2 regions of the Enterococcus saccharolyticus subsp. saccharolyticus genome follow, and region 2 is predicted to be linked to the other one. Evidence: predicted binding sites of a transcription regulator. Region 2 holds the regulator's gene; the other holds the start of a gene.

Region 1 (6,483 bases), 470 kb from region 2:
GGGATTAACCGCAAAAATTATTGCTAATTTTGTAGCAGAAATCAAAAAATGAACAAAAATAGGCCCTATAATTTAATGGACTGATGAATTGAATTCAATTCATCAGTCCATTAAATTATAGGGCCGTAAAAACAAGTCACCGTCTCTTTTTTGTATAGTTTGCTAAAAAATGCGTACTTACTTATATACGTGAATTTGTTGAACGTTGTCCGTATTGATTGGATGAAGGACATTGTTATAGACAAAATAAGCGACCCCTAAACATAGGGCGCAAGCAATGAAGCATTTTGTTCCTTTTTTCATCTGGTGTCACTCCTTTGTAAGTTATCATAGGACTAGTTTAGCGTTTTACAGAGAAGAGCACCATCGAAAGAAGTGAAAAGCAACGAACAAAAATGTTAGATAAAAAAACACTGAGATCATTTGACCTCAGTGTTTCAAATTAATCGATTCCGATGAAGTAATCATCATCTTTCATTGCTTCAACAGTTCCCAATAGGTAGCCATTTCCGACTTGTGAGAAGAAATCATGGTTACTTGTACCTGTAGAAATACCGTTCATAACAATCGGGTTGACATCATTAGCAGTATCTGGGAATAGTGGGTCTTGCCCTAAGTTCATTAATGCTTTGTTTGCATTATAACGTAGGAATGTTTTCACTTCTTCCGCCCAACCGATTTCAGCATATAATTGGTCAGTATATTTTTCTTCGTTTTCATATAATTCAAAAAGTAATTCATACATCCAATCTTTTAATACTTGCTGTTCTTCTTCCGGTAATTGATTGAAACCTAATTGGAATTTATAACCGATGTATGTGCCGTGAACAGATTCATCACGAATAATCAGCTTAATAATTTCAGCAACGTTTGGTAGTTTGTTATTTCCTAAATAATAAAGAGGGGTGTAGAAACCAGAATAAAATAAGAATGTTTCCAAATAAACACTGGCAACTTTTTTCTCTAAAGCTGTACCGTTTTTATAAATTTCGTTAATTTTTTCTGCTTTCTTTTGTAAGAACTCATTGGTATTGGTCCATTCAAAAATTTCTTCGATTTCTTTTTTCGTGTTTAATGTACTGAAAATAGATGAATAACTTTTAGCATGCACCGATTCCATGAATTGAATATTATTTAAAACCGCTTCTTCATGTGTCGTGCGGACATCTTTTTTTAGTTGATCCATGCCGCTTTCAGATTGAATAGTATCTAATAACGTTAAACCACCGAAAACATGTCCAACCATTTCTTTTTCTTGTTCGGAAAGACTACGCCAATCATCTAAATCGTTAGATAGAGGAATACGGGTGTCTAACCAAAATTGCTCGGTTAATTTTTCCCAAGTGGATTTATCGATAACGTCTTCGATTTCGTTCCAGTTAATTGCTTTATAATACGTGTTTGCCATGACAAGGCCTCCTCTTCGAATTAGATTACGCAGCTTTCACATTGGTTGCTGCCGATTTCTTCTGCATCGTCAGTAAATGTACGGATATAATAAATCGATTTAATGCCTTTATGGAATGCGTAGTGACGTAAAATATTTAAATCACGTGTTGTTTGTTTGCTATTTTCTTTCCATTCGTATAAGCCTTCAGGAATTTCAGAACGCATAAATAATGTTAAGCTCATTCCTTGGTCGATATGCTTTTGTGCAGTAGCATAGATATCGATAACTTTACGCATATCCATGTCATACGCTGATTTGTAATAGCTAATCGTATCATTTGATAGATGTGCAGCTGGATAATAAATTTTACCAATTTTCTTTTCTTGACGTTCTTCAATCAAACGAGTAATTGGGTGTAAACTCGCACTAGTATCGTTAATATAAGAAATAGAACCATTTGGCGCAACAGCAAGACGATTTTGATGGTATAAACCATCTTTTTTAACAGCATCTGCTAAAGCTTGCCAGTCATCACCTGTTGGAATGGCAATTCCTTCAAATAAGGCAGCAACTTTTTCAGATTTTGGTTGATAGTCTTCTTGAATGTAGCTTTCAAAATAACGACCATTAGCATAATCTGATTTTTCAAAGTTATGGAAAACTTCGCCACGTTCTTTGGCAATAGCATGACTTTCCATTAGCGTCCAGTAATTTAATAGCATGAAATAAATATCGGTAAATTCAATTGACTCTGGTGAACCGTATTCCATTTGGTTTTTCGCAAAATAGGTGTGTAACCCCATGGCACCTAAACCAATCGTATGGTTTAAACGATTCCCATTTTGAATAGAAGGAACGACATCAATATCAGAAGCATCTGTCACGTATGTTAACGCACGTGTCATGGTACGAACAGATTTACCAAAATCAGGACTATCCATTAAGTTAACAATATTAGTTGAACCTAGGTTACAGCTAATATCTGTTCCTAATTCTTCATACTCTTGTTTTCCGTTTAAAACAGATGGTTCTTGCACTTGTAAGATTTCAGAACATAAATTACTCATAATGATTTTACCGTAAACTGGATTTGAGCGGTTTGCAGTATCGACATTAATGATGTAAGGGTAGCCTGATTCTTGTTGTAATTTAGAGATTTCATTTTCTAAATCACGGGCACGAATTTTGGTTTTACGGATACGTGGATTTGCCACTAAATTATCGTATTCTTCAGTGATATCAACGTATGAGAAAGGAACACCATATTCTTTTTCAACACTATATGGGCTAAATAAATACATATCTTCGTTTTTACGGGTTAATTCATAAAATTTATCTGGAACTAAAACACCTAGAGATAACGTTTTGACACGAATTTTTTCATCGGCATTTTCTTTTTTAGCAGATAAAAAACTAATGATATCTGGATGGAAAACATTTAAATAAACCACACCAGCACCTTGACGTTGACCTAATTGGTTAGAATAACTAAAACTATCTTCGAACAATTTCATTACAGGCATCACGCCACTTGCTGCACCTTCATAACCTTTAATTGGCGCACTTGCTTCACGTAAATTAGAAAGGGTAATTCCAACACCACCACCGATACGAGATAATTGTAGCGCAGAGTTAATACCACGACCAATTGAGTTCATATCATCAGTTAATTGGATTAAGAAACAAGACACTAATTCACCACGACGTTTTCTTCCAGCGTTTAAAAAAGAAGGCGTTGCTGGTTGGTAACGTTGATGAATCATTTCATCTGCTAACGAAAGTGCTAATTCTTCATTACCATCTGCAAAATACAGCGCATTAAAGGCAACGCGGTCTTCATAACTTTCTAAATATTCCGTACCATCATTTGTTTTTAACGCATATTGAGAATAGAACTTATACGCAGCCATAAAAGATTTAAAATGAAAGTTTTGTTCGTCTAAAAAGGCGTATAACTTCTCAATGAAATCAGGTGTGTACTGGCGGATAAACGCTTCTTCCAAATAATCATCAGCGATCAGGTACTCAATTTTTTCTGTGACTGAAGCAAATCTTTTCGTATTTGGTTCAACATTTTCTTTGAAAAAAGCTTCGAGAGCTTCTTGATCTTTGTGTAATGGAATCTGTCCGTTGACAGGACGGTTGATTTCATTATTTAGTTTGAAGTAAGTGACGTCTTTTAACGTTTTTAAACTCATTCGTATACACAACCTTATCTCTAAATTTTTTAGTACTTCATAAAAAAATGGACTTGTTAGTCACAGGTGACGGACAAATCCAAGGCAAATCTCATTTTGGGGGAACAAAAATTAACTAGCTAATTGACGTAGTTGATCTGGACGGAAACCTACAACTGTTGTTGCATCCGATGTAATAATAGGTACACTTTGGAATCCTTTTTCTTTTAACCAATCTACAGCGCTAGGGTCGTTGTCGATGTTGATTTCTTCAAAACTAATATTGTTATCTGCTAAAAAACGTTTTGCCATTTTGCATTGCATGCAGTTGTTTTTTGAGAATAATTTGATGTTCATATATAATTCCTCCTCGTTTCAGTTCACTCGAATAATGTATATAAATAGTATAATGAACTGAGATAGAAGTCAAATGAAAAAAATACTATATATTGTGTTTGTGAATTTTAAAAACACTATTGATTGTGGTTTTTTAAAAGACTTTTTAAAAAAAGATACGATGAATAGTGGGGTTTGAAGAGGAACATGCTTTATATATTGTAGCCGAAAATTGTCAAAAAGTAAAAAGAAAATCGGTAAAGTTTTTAAATTCACAAGTCAGATGAAAAAAGAAAGATTGAAAAATAATCAATCTTTCTTTTTGTTTTAATTATTCCCAAATATCCGCAGCAATTTCTTGTAACAAATTGATTTTTGCCCATTGTTCTTCTTCTGATAATTTGTTGCCTTCTTCAGTGGAAGCAAATCCACATTGAGGACTAATTGATAAATTTTCTAAAGGAACAAACTGTGTTGCTTCTTGAATGCGCGCTTTAATTTCTTCTGGATTTTCTAGCTCTGGGAATTTAGATGTGACTAAACCTAAGACAATTTTACTGTTGGTCTCTGACCAGTAACGCAATGGTTCAAAATCGCCTGCACGATCAGAATCATATTCTAAGAAATAGCCATCATATTTCGTTGCAAATAATTCTTTGGCAATGGGTTCATAACCACCAGAAAATAGCCAAGACGACGCATGATTTCCACGACAAATATGCGTGGTGATAACAAAATCTTCAGGTTTATTTTCTAACGCATGATTAATAATTTTTGTACAAATTTGTGCGATTTCAGTAGGATCAATGCTTTTTGCGACAAGTGTGTCACGTTTCGTAGCGTCTGCTAAGAATGCCCAGTTTGTATCATCAAATTGCAGGTAACGACAACCCTTGTCGTAAAAAGCTTGAATTGCGTCTTGATAGGTTTGCCCTAAATCATGATAAAACGTATCGAGCGTTGGATAAATTTCTGAAATGTTAGATGAACCATTATTAGCAAGTAATTCTTGTCGTAAAATCATCGTTGGACTAGGAATGGTTGCTTTAGCGATAGTGCCATCATTGCCAACGACTTTATTTAAGAAAGCAAAATCTTCTAAGAAGGGATGATTTTTATTGAAGGAAATCTTATCTGTTACACGAATATTGTACGCAGGGGCACTTTTTCCTTTGAATTGTTGATTATAACCTGTTTCTGGAACATACCCTTCAATGCCGTTTAGATTTTCTAAAAAGTCAATATGCCAAAACCCACGACGAAATTCACCATCTGTGATACCTTTGATACCGACTTTTTTCTGTGCTGCAACCAAACGAATAATTTCTTCGTCTTCAATAGTACGTAACTCAGCTTTTGATAAACGACCTTCTGCAACGTTTACGCGTGCTTCTTTGATGCGGTTTGGTCGTAAAAAACTCCCAACATGATCAACAGTAAATGGAATTGTTTTGCTCATTTTGTTCCCTCATTTCTTAAATTATTAGAAAAATTCTAGTGTCAGAAAAGAAAAAAGCCCTTTTACTAGTTCAACTAGTAAAAGGGCGTATGCACGCGGTACCACCTTTATTAGGAAATTATTCCTCTCTCAACCCGACAAAAAATCGGAGGTCCTGTTAACGAAGGACAAGTCGTTTTTGATTACTTATCACCAAAAATTCCTCAAAGGCCATTTTCAACTTGTACTAATTGACTCTTTTCACCAACCAGAGTTTCTCTAAAATTATGCGAAGTTTACTTTCCTTATCACTGGAGAATTTATTCTATTGTCTGTATTCTACATGAGGAAAATCTAATTGTCAAACGTGTTATTTAAAATATAATTGTAAAAAAAAATGAGCTGAAATGGTTGATATAACGATGTTTTTCTAATTTAATTATTAAAAAATAGTGGTTTTGATTAAAAAAATGTTGTAATTTTCAGTATATTCTAATAAAATTAACATTAAGTTAAAAATAGATTAGGGGGATAATTTATGAAAAAGCAAAAGATATTGGGAACATTATTAGTTAGTACCTTTTTATTAGGGGCATGTACGACAGGTGGAACATCTCAAACGGATGAAACGGCAAAATCAGGTGAAACAGAACAAGTATTTAATTTAGCTGTATTGCAAGAAATGCCGACTGCAGATTTGTCTATTGCCACAGATACAATTAGTTTTACAGCCTTGAACAACGTGTATGAAGGATTGTATCGCTTAGATAATGAAAATAAACCACAACCAGCAGCAGCTGCTGAATTAGCAGAAGTAAGTGAAGATGGTTTAACGTATAAATTAAAATTAAGAGAAGATGCAAAATGGTCGAATGGGGATGCTGTAACAGCTGCGGATTTTGTCTATGGTTGGCAACGTACTGTTGATCCAAAAACAGGGTCTCAATATGCGTATCTTTATGAAGTAGTCGAAAATGCGACAGACATTATTAATGGTAAAAAGCCTGCGACAGATTTAGGTATCAAAGCAGTAGGTGAGTACGAAGTAGAAATCAAATTAGCTGTAGCGACACCTTATTTTGATTATCTATTAGCCTTCCCATCATTCTTCCCACAACATGAAGCGACCGTCACTGAGTTTG
Region 2 (6,483 bases):
TCGGTGCTTTTTTGATTGCTTCCATCTTTTCCGCCACTTGATCTTTCCCAATCGCTTGTTTCATTTCAACTGCAAAAGAAGGAAAATGTAACAAGGTTGATGAAAAACCAGCTTCGGCTAAATCGCGTGCAATTGCACCTAACAGATACGTTTTGCCAATACCAAAACTTCCTGATAGATATAATCCTTTATGGAAATTTTTAGGTGCTTCGCGATACGATTCGATAAAATCAATCGCCGCCATCAACGCTTCCCCACGTCCCGCGGTTCCTTCATAGGTCGCAATCCGAGCTTCTTGGATATCTTTCGGCATATTCAATGCTTGAACACGATTACGCACTTCTTCTTGATGTCTCCTTGCTAATAGTTCTTCCGTTGGGATATACGTCACATCCACTGAATGAAAATTTAACATCAACTGTGGCTCATACCCAGGAGCAATTTGGGCAGGGTCGTTTAATTCAAACTTGCGCTTTTCTTGGACAAATTCATATAGTTTGGCATAACTACGCTCAATATCGTCTTTGGTTAGCCGTTCTTTGTTGGCATCTAAAAAATTGCGCACATCCGAATCTTGTAAAACTTCTTGCATCATTTCTTCAAAACGTGTGCGGTAATTTTTTTGATCTAATAAGCGATTTAAATTCTTCCCTACATCTTCCATCATTTTTCACCTTCTTTGCGTCGTAAATAATCTTGCAATCGTTGATTAATTGCGGCTTGTTTCTCACTATCTTCAACCTCTTCAACTGGATTGTCTACCCAGTCAGGCAATGTTTCTTTACGAATTGGTTTGCGGTAATTGGTACGTTGCGTTTCGCGTTTTTCTTTGGCTTCTTTTGATTCTTTAACCAATTGACGAACATGTTTAATCGCATCTTCTGGACTTTTAATGCCCATCTCTGACCAGTTTGTTGCAATTCGATTCACAAAGCTTGCTTGTAGCGCACTATTATTCTGAACAACTAATACATAATGCATTAATACATTGATGACGCTGTTGGCCAACGGACTTTTTTCAATTAATGATTTCAATAGCCAAGTCTCTGAATCTGTCACAAAGCTATGTTTTTCTTGTTTAATAGCTTGTAAAAAATCAGCTGGTGCGGTCGCTTCACTCATTTGAATTAATTCAATATCTGGTTCGGAAAATCCGGATTGACGAAGTGTGTTAAAGCGACGTGTCTCCGCATCTTCCGAAACATAAATGCCCATCTTTTTCTGCGGTGTTTGTTTCGTATAACGTGTCACTACTTTCGCGAGTTCTTTTTCATTGACCTTTCCATCGACAAAAGAAACGGCTTCGGTCATTAAATCAACTAACTCCATCTCATCAAAACCATATAAATTTTGATAAAGTAACAATTGATGATTAAAATCAGCGGTAAAATTAGCACGAGAAATATATTTTTTCTCTGCTAGATTCACCAAGAATTCCCAATCGATTTGTGTTGCATCCAATTGAATCCCCGTCGTTTGTGGCATATTATAGGCTTGTGCTACTTGTTCTAATTTCGCCGTTTTGCGCATAAAAGACTCTTCATTAATTGATCCGTAGACTTCAGTAAATGGACGTGTAATTTCTTGATAACTAGAGATATCAAGTGTTTTAGGTTTAAAGCGTTCAACCATTTGATTGAATTTGCGTTCTCCGATGACACTCCACAATAAAAAGCTATACGTTTCATCTTTAAAAAAGGCACATGGATGTAGCGGTTCTTCCAAACGATACAAAAACATTCGACCGAATTCTAAATCTTCTTTCATAAAAACAGATAGCAACCCCATTCCTTCCAGCTGTTTACGAGCTTTCAAAAAATCAGGTAAACCAATGTTTAGCGCATTTAGCATATCAATATGTGCAAATTCATTTTCAAATGAATCTTCCTCATCGCCCAATAAAGCATAATACAACGCGAGAGCTTGCGCGCCGATAATTGGTTGGTAAAGGTATAATAAACCATCATTGCCTTCTTTGGTTAAAGGTAGGCTCTTGAACACTTGATAAATATGATTTGGTTGAACTTCATCCCAAGCGGTATTCACAAAAGCCCCTCCTTTAAATTATTCATTTGCTTCTTTGGCCTTATCAACAATGTCTTGTAGTTCCTTTAAGAAGACCGACATATCTTTAAATTGACGATAGACACTTGCAAAACGAATATAAGCAATTTCATCTAAATCGACTAATTCTTCCATGACATATTCACCAATTAAAGTTGATGGAATTTCATTTTCACCACGTTCACGAATACGTGTTTCAACATGATCGACAATTTGTTCCATTTGTTCCATCGCGACTGGACGTTTTTCAGCAGAGCGAATTAAGCCACGTAAGACTTTTTCACGATTAAATTCCTCACGAGCGCCATTTTTCTTAATGACTAAGAGAGGTGTTTCTTCTAATCGTTCAAACGTTGTAAAGCGAAAGCCGCAGTGTTCACATTCTCGTCTACGGCGAATCGCACGACCGTCATCGGCTTGACGGCTATCAATAACACGAGAATTATTATGATGACATTTTGGACAGTGCATATTTCCACCTCATTTATCTCTATTTATTTTTAAATTTTCTCAACGAATAAATTAAATTTCTTTCTATATTATAACACGTTTACCAGTTCTTCTGACAGAATAGATAAGAAAAAACTCTAGAAAACTCTAGAGTTTTTAATCTTTTTAAATAAATTTTTGTGCTTCTAACCAACTTTTAACGTTCTCTTTTGTTTGAGCGATAGAACCTTGGTTATCAAACACTATATCTGCACGTTGTTTTTTCTCTTCGATGGGTAATTGACTAGCAATTCGTTGTTGGGCTTGTTCTTTGGTCAACGTATCACGATTCATTAGACGTTCAAGTTGCACAGTTTCCGGAACATACACCACTGCAATTTTATCCATAAACTGTTCATAATTTGCTTCAAACAGTAAAGGAACATCTGCAATGACTAAGGGCGCATCGTGATACTGATGAATTTGCGCTGTAATGCTTTGTCGCAAAATTGGATCAAGCAACGCATCTAATTGTTGTCGTTTTTGTTCATCCGCAAAAATGATACTACCTAATTGCTTACGATCCAAATGGCCATTAGGTAATAAGATTCCTTCACCAAAATGTGCAACAATTGCTTGTAAGCCTGCTTGGTTTGGTTCGACGATTTTTCTAGCAATCACATCGCCATCGACAATTGGAAAACCATAGGCACGAAAAACAGACACCACGGTACTTTTGCCAGTTGCAATGCCGCCAGTAAGACCTAAAATCATGGTTGTCTCACCCTTTCCGTTTTTGACACGTTGGACAATAATGCGTCCCGCGTTGCGCCACTTTGGTTTTCACAATCGGTGTTTGACAACGTGGACACGGTAGATTGGTTTGTCCATAGGCATTTAACGCCACTTGGAACGTGCCAGCTTCACCTAACGCATTCGCATATGAACGAATCGTGGTACCACCTGCTTCGACTGCTCGTGCTAAGACATCGATAATTGCTTGATGCAGACGGGTCGTTTCCCCATCATCTAACACGTTAGCTGGCGTTTCAGGATGAACTTGCGCTTCCCAGAGTGCTTCATCCACATAGATGTTGCCTAAACCTGTCACAAGCTTTTGATCTAGCAATAATGGTTTAATTGCTTTAGATGAACGTTTTAATTTTTCTTGGAAAGTTTCCAAATAAAAGACATCTGGTCGAGGTTCGGGACCTAATTGTTTAATCCCTTTGTATTCGCTACTTTCATTTTTCAGAACCAACACCATCCGGCCAAATTTACGCACATCATTGTAAGAAAGACGTGAATGGTCAGTAAAATGAAAAATGACGTGTGTGTGTTTATCAATCACATCTTGTTGGTCAGTATCAAATCCATATTTTCCTTCCATACGTAAATGCGAAATCATATCAAAATTCGTCAATTTAAAAATTAAAAATTTTCCACGACGCTGAATATCTTCAATAGTTTGACCCACTAAATTATTTTGAAACAATTCTACTTCGGGAGATTCAATAATTCGTGGCCAACGAACATCCACTGATTCGATTGTTTTTCCTTTAACTAAATGTACAAGTCCTTTGCGAACTGTTTCTACTTCTGGTAATTCTGGCAAATTTGGTCACCTCTTTATTTTGCTTCATACCATGTTTTTCCCCAACTACTGTCGGTCACTAATGGTACGTGTAAAGACACTGCTGTCTCCATCACTTCTTTTACAAGTTGATTCAATTGTTCTAATTCAGATTCGGGTACTTCAAATACCAATTCATCATGTACTTGTAAGAGCATGGTCGCTTCTAATTTTTCTTCTTTCATGCGACGGTCCAATTCAATCATCGCAATTTTCAAAATATCAGCCGCACTTCCTTGGATTGGCGAGTTAATTGCTGTGCGTTCTGCAAACGAGCGTAAGTTGAAATTACGTGAATTAATATCTGGTAGATAACGACGACGATGATACAACGTCTCAATATATCCTTTATCTTTGGCTTCTCGAACCACTGTTTCCATGTATTCTTTTACACCGGGATAACGATCAAAATAGGTATCAATGTATTGTTGCGCCGCTTTTCGAGTAATGCCTAAGTTTTGTGACAAACCATAATCGGAAATGCCATACACAATTCCAAAGTTAACCGCCTTAGCTTGACGACGCATATTCGGTGTGACATCTTCGGCTTTTTCAATACCAAACACCCGCATAGCGGTACTTGAATGAATATCTTGTCCTTCTAAAAAGGCTGCTTTCAAATGCTCATCATCAGAAATATGCGCTAGTACGCGCAATTCAATTTGTGAGTAATCGGAAGAATAAATGACCCAATCTTCTTTTCTCGGTACAAAAGCTTCACGAATTTTACGACCTTCTTCTAAACGAATCGGAATATTTTGCAAGTTTGGATCCACTGAACTTAAACGTCCGGTTTGCGTTAAGGTTTGGACATAGCGCGTATGAATTTTCCCATCACCTTGAATCATTTTTAGCAGACCTTCAACATAAGTCGATTGAATTTTTGAAATCTGACGGTAAACCAAAATATCTTCAACAATTGGGGCTTGTTCTTTTAATTGTTCCAAGACATCTACTGCAGTCGAGTAACCTGTTTTGGTTTTCTTGATAACAGGTAGACCCATTTTTTCAAATAAAATAACTCCAAGTTGTTTCGGTGAATTCAGATTAAATTCTTCGCCTGCTTGCGCATAAATTTTTTGTTCAATTTCATGCAATCGCTCTGCAAATTCACCTTTCATTTGGTTCAGACGTTGCGCATCGACTTTAATACCAGTAATTTCCATCTCTGCCAAAATATTAGATAATGGAAATTCTATTTCGTAAAATAGTTGTGTCTGACCTTTTTCTTCTAATTCTTCCACTAACTTTTCACTTAACCAGTCAATGGCTACAATTTTACGTGCTAAGTGCGCAAAGAATACCTCTTCATCTTCTGGTAAACCTTTTTTCGCACCACGTCCGTACACAACATCATCGGATTGAATTTCGGTATAACCATAATGTGCTGCCACAGCCGCAATATCATTGCTATTGTCATTTGTATCTAACAGATACGCTGCTAATAATACATCATAAGACAACCCTTTCGGACGACCAATATAACGATTTAACGCTACTTGTGTTCGCTTAGCATCATAGACCTTTTTCTTTTTCGTTTCATCAAATAACCAGTCCTGAAACGCTGCATCTTCAAAAACTGCTTCGTTACGAGCAACATAAATCTTTTCTTTTGTTCCCCAAGCAATTCCGACAATATCTTCAATATGATAATTATCGCCTAACATTTCAATATATAAAGCAGATTCTTCTGTAAACATCTCTGGGGTTGTTTCTTCGACGACTTCAAACAAAATATCCGTCATCTCTTGATCATCAACTACGTTCAAACGCTCTAAGAAAGTTTTAAAGTTCATTTCTTTATAAAAAGGAACTAATTTGTCTAAATCTTTGCCTTCATATTTTAGAGAATCAATATCGACTTCTACGGGAGCATCAATATTAATTGTAGCTAACTGTTTTGAAAGAAAGGCTAATTCACGATCGTTTATTAAGTTTTCTTTCATCTTGCTTTTTTTCATCTCATCAATATGTTCATAAATTCCTTCCACGGAATCATATTGCTTCAACAATTTAATCGCAGTTTTTTCACCAATTTTGGTTACGCCAGGAATATTATCAGAAGCATCTCCTGCTAAACCTTTCATATCAATGATTTGTAACGGAGTTAAACCATCGTATTTTTCCGCAATGTGTTCAGGTGTGTATGATTCAATATCACTTACACCTTTCACTGTAATGTCGACTTTCACTTGCTCAGTCGCTAATTGCGTTAAATCACGGTCACCGGTTAAAATCACGACATCAAATTGTTCTTTATCCACGCGATTGGCTAACGTACCGATAATATCATCCGCTTCGTAGTTATCTAATTCATAATGTTTCACACCTAATCCATTGATTAATTCACGAATATA

The links. The regulator NrdR, encoded in region 2, represses ribonucleotide reductase genes. The targets are predictions, from matches to a motif close to ACACNATATATNGTGT.
Region 1: a site for NrdR is predicted at 4,007-4,022, ahead of nrdH (glutaredoxin-like protein NrdH). Genes of this name have one in related genera too.

Annotation. Positions count from the first base shown of each region.
Region 1 covers NZ_CP118957.1:1,967,360-1,973,842, reverse strand. The annotation lists gene PYW32_RS10160 (NUDIX hydrolase) at 1-52, shown strand, start outside; gene nrdF (class 1b ribonucleoside-diphosphate reductase subunit beta) at 443-1,408, opposite strand; gene nrdE (class 1b ribonucleoside-diphosphate reductase subunit alpha) at 1,429-3,588, opposite strand; gene nrdH (glutaredoxin-like protein NrdH) at 3,700-3,924, opposite strand; gene PYW32_RS10140 (5-methyltetrahydropteroyltriglutamate--homocysteine S-methyltransferase) at 4,235-5,362, opposite strand; T-box leader at 5,441-5,662, opposite strand; gene PYW32_RS10135 (peptide ABC transporter substrate-binding protein) at 5,880-6,483, shown strand, end outside.
Region 2 covers NZ_CP118957.1:1,500,935-1,507,417, forward strand. The annotation lists gene dnaI (primosomal protein DnaI) at 1-664, opposite strand, end outside; gene PYW32_RS07785 (replication initiation and membrane attachment family protein) at 664-2,046, opposite strand; gene nrdR (transcriptional regulator NrdR) at 2,065-2,535, opposite strand; gene coaE (dephospho-CoA kinase) at 2,680-3,267, opposite strand; gene mutM (DNA-formamidopyrimidine glycosylase) at 3,275-4,108, opposite strand; gene polA (DNA polymerase I) at 4,123-6,483, opposite strand, start outside.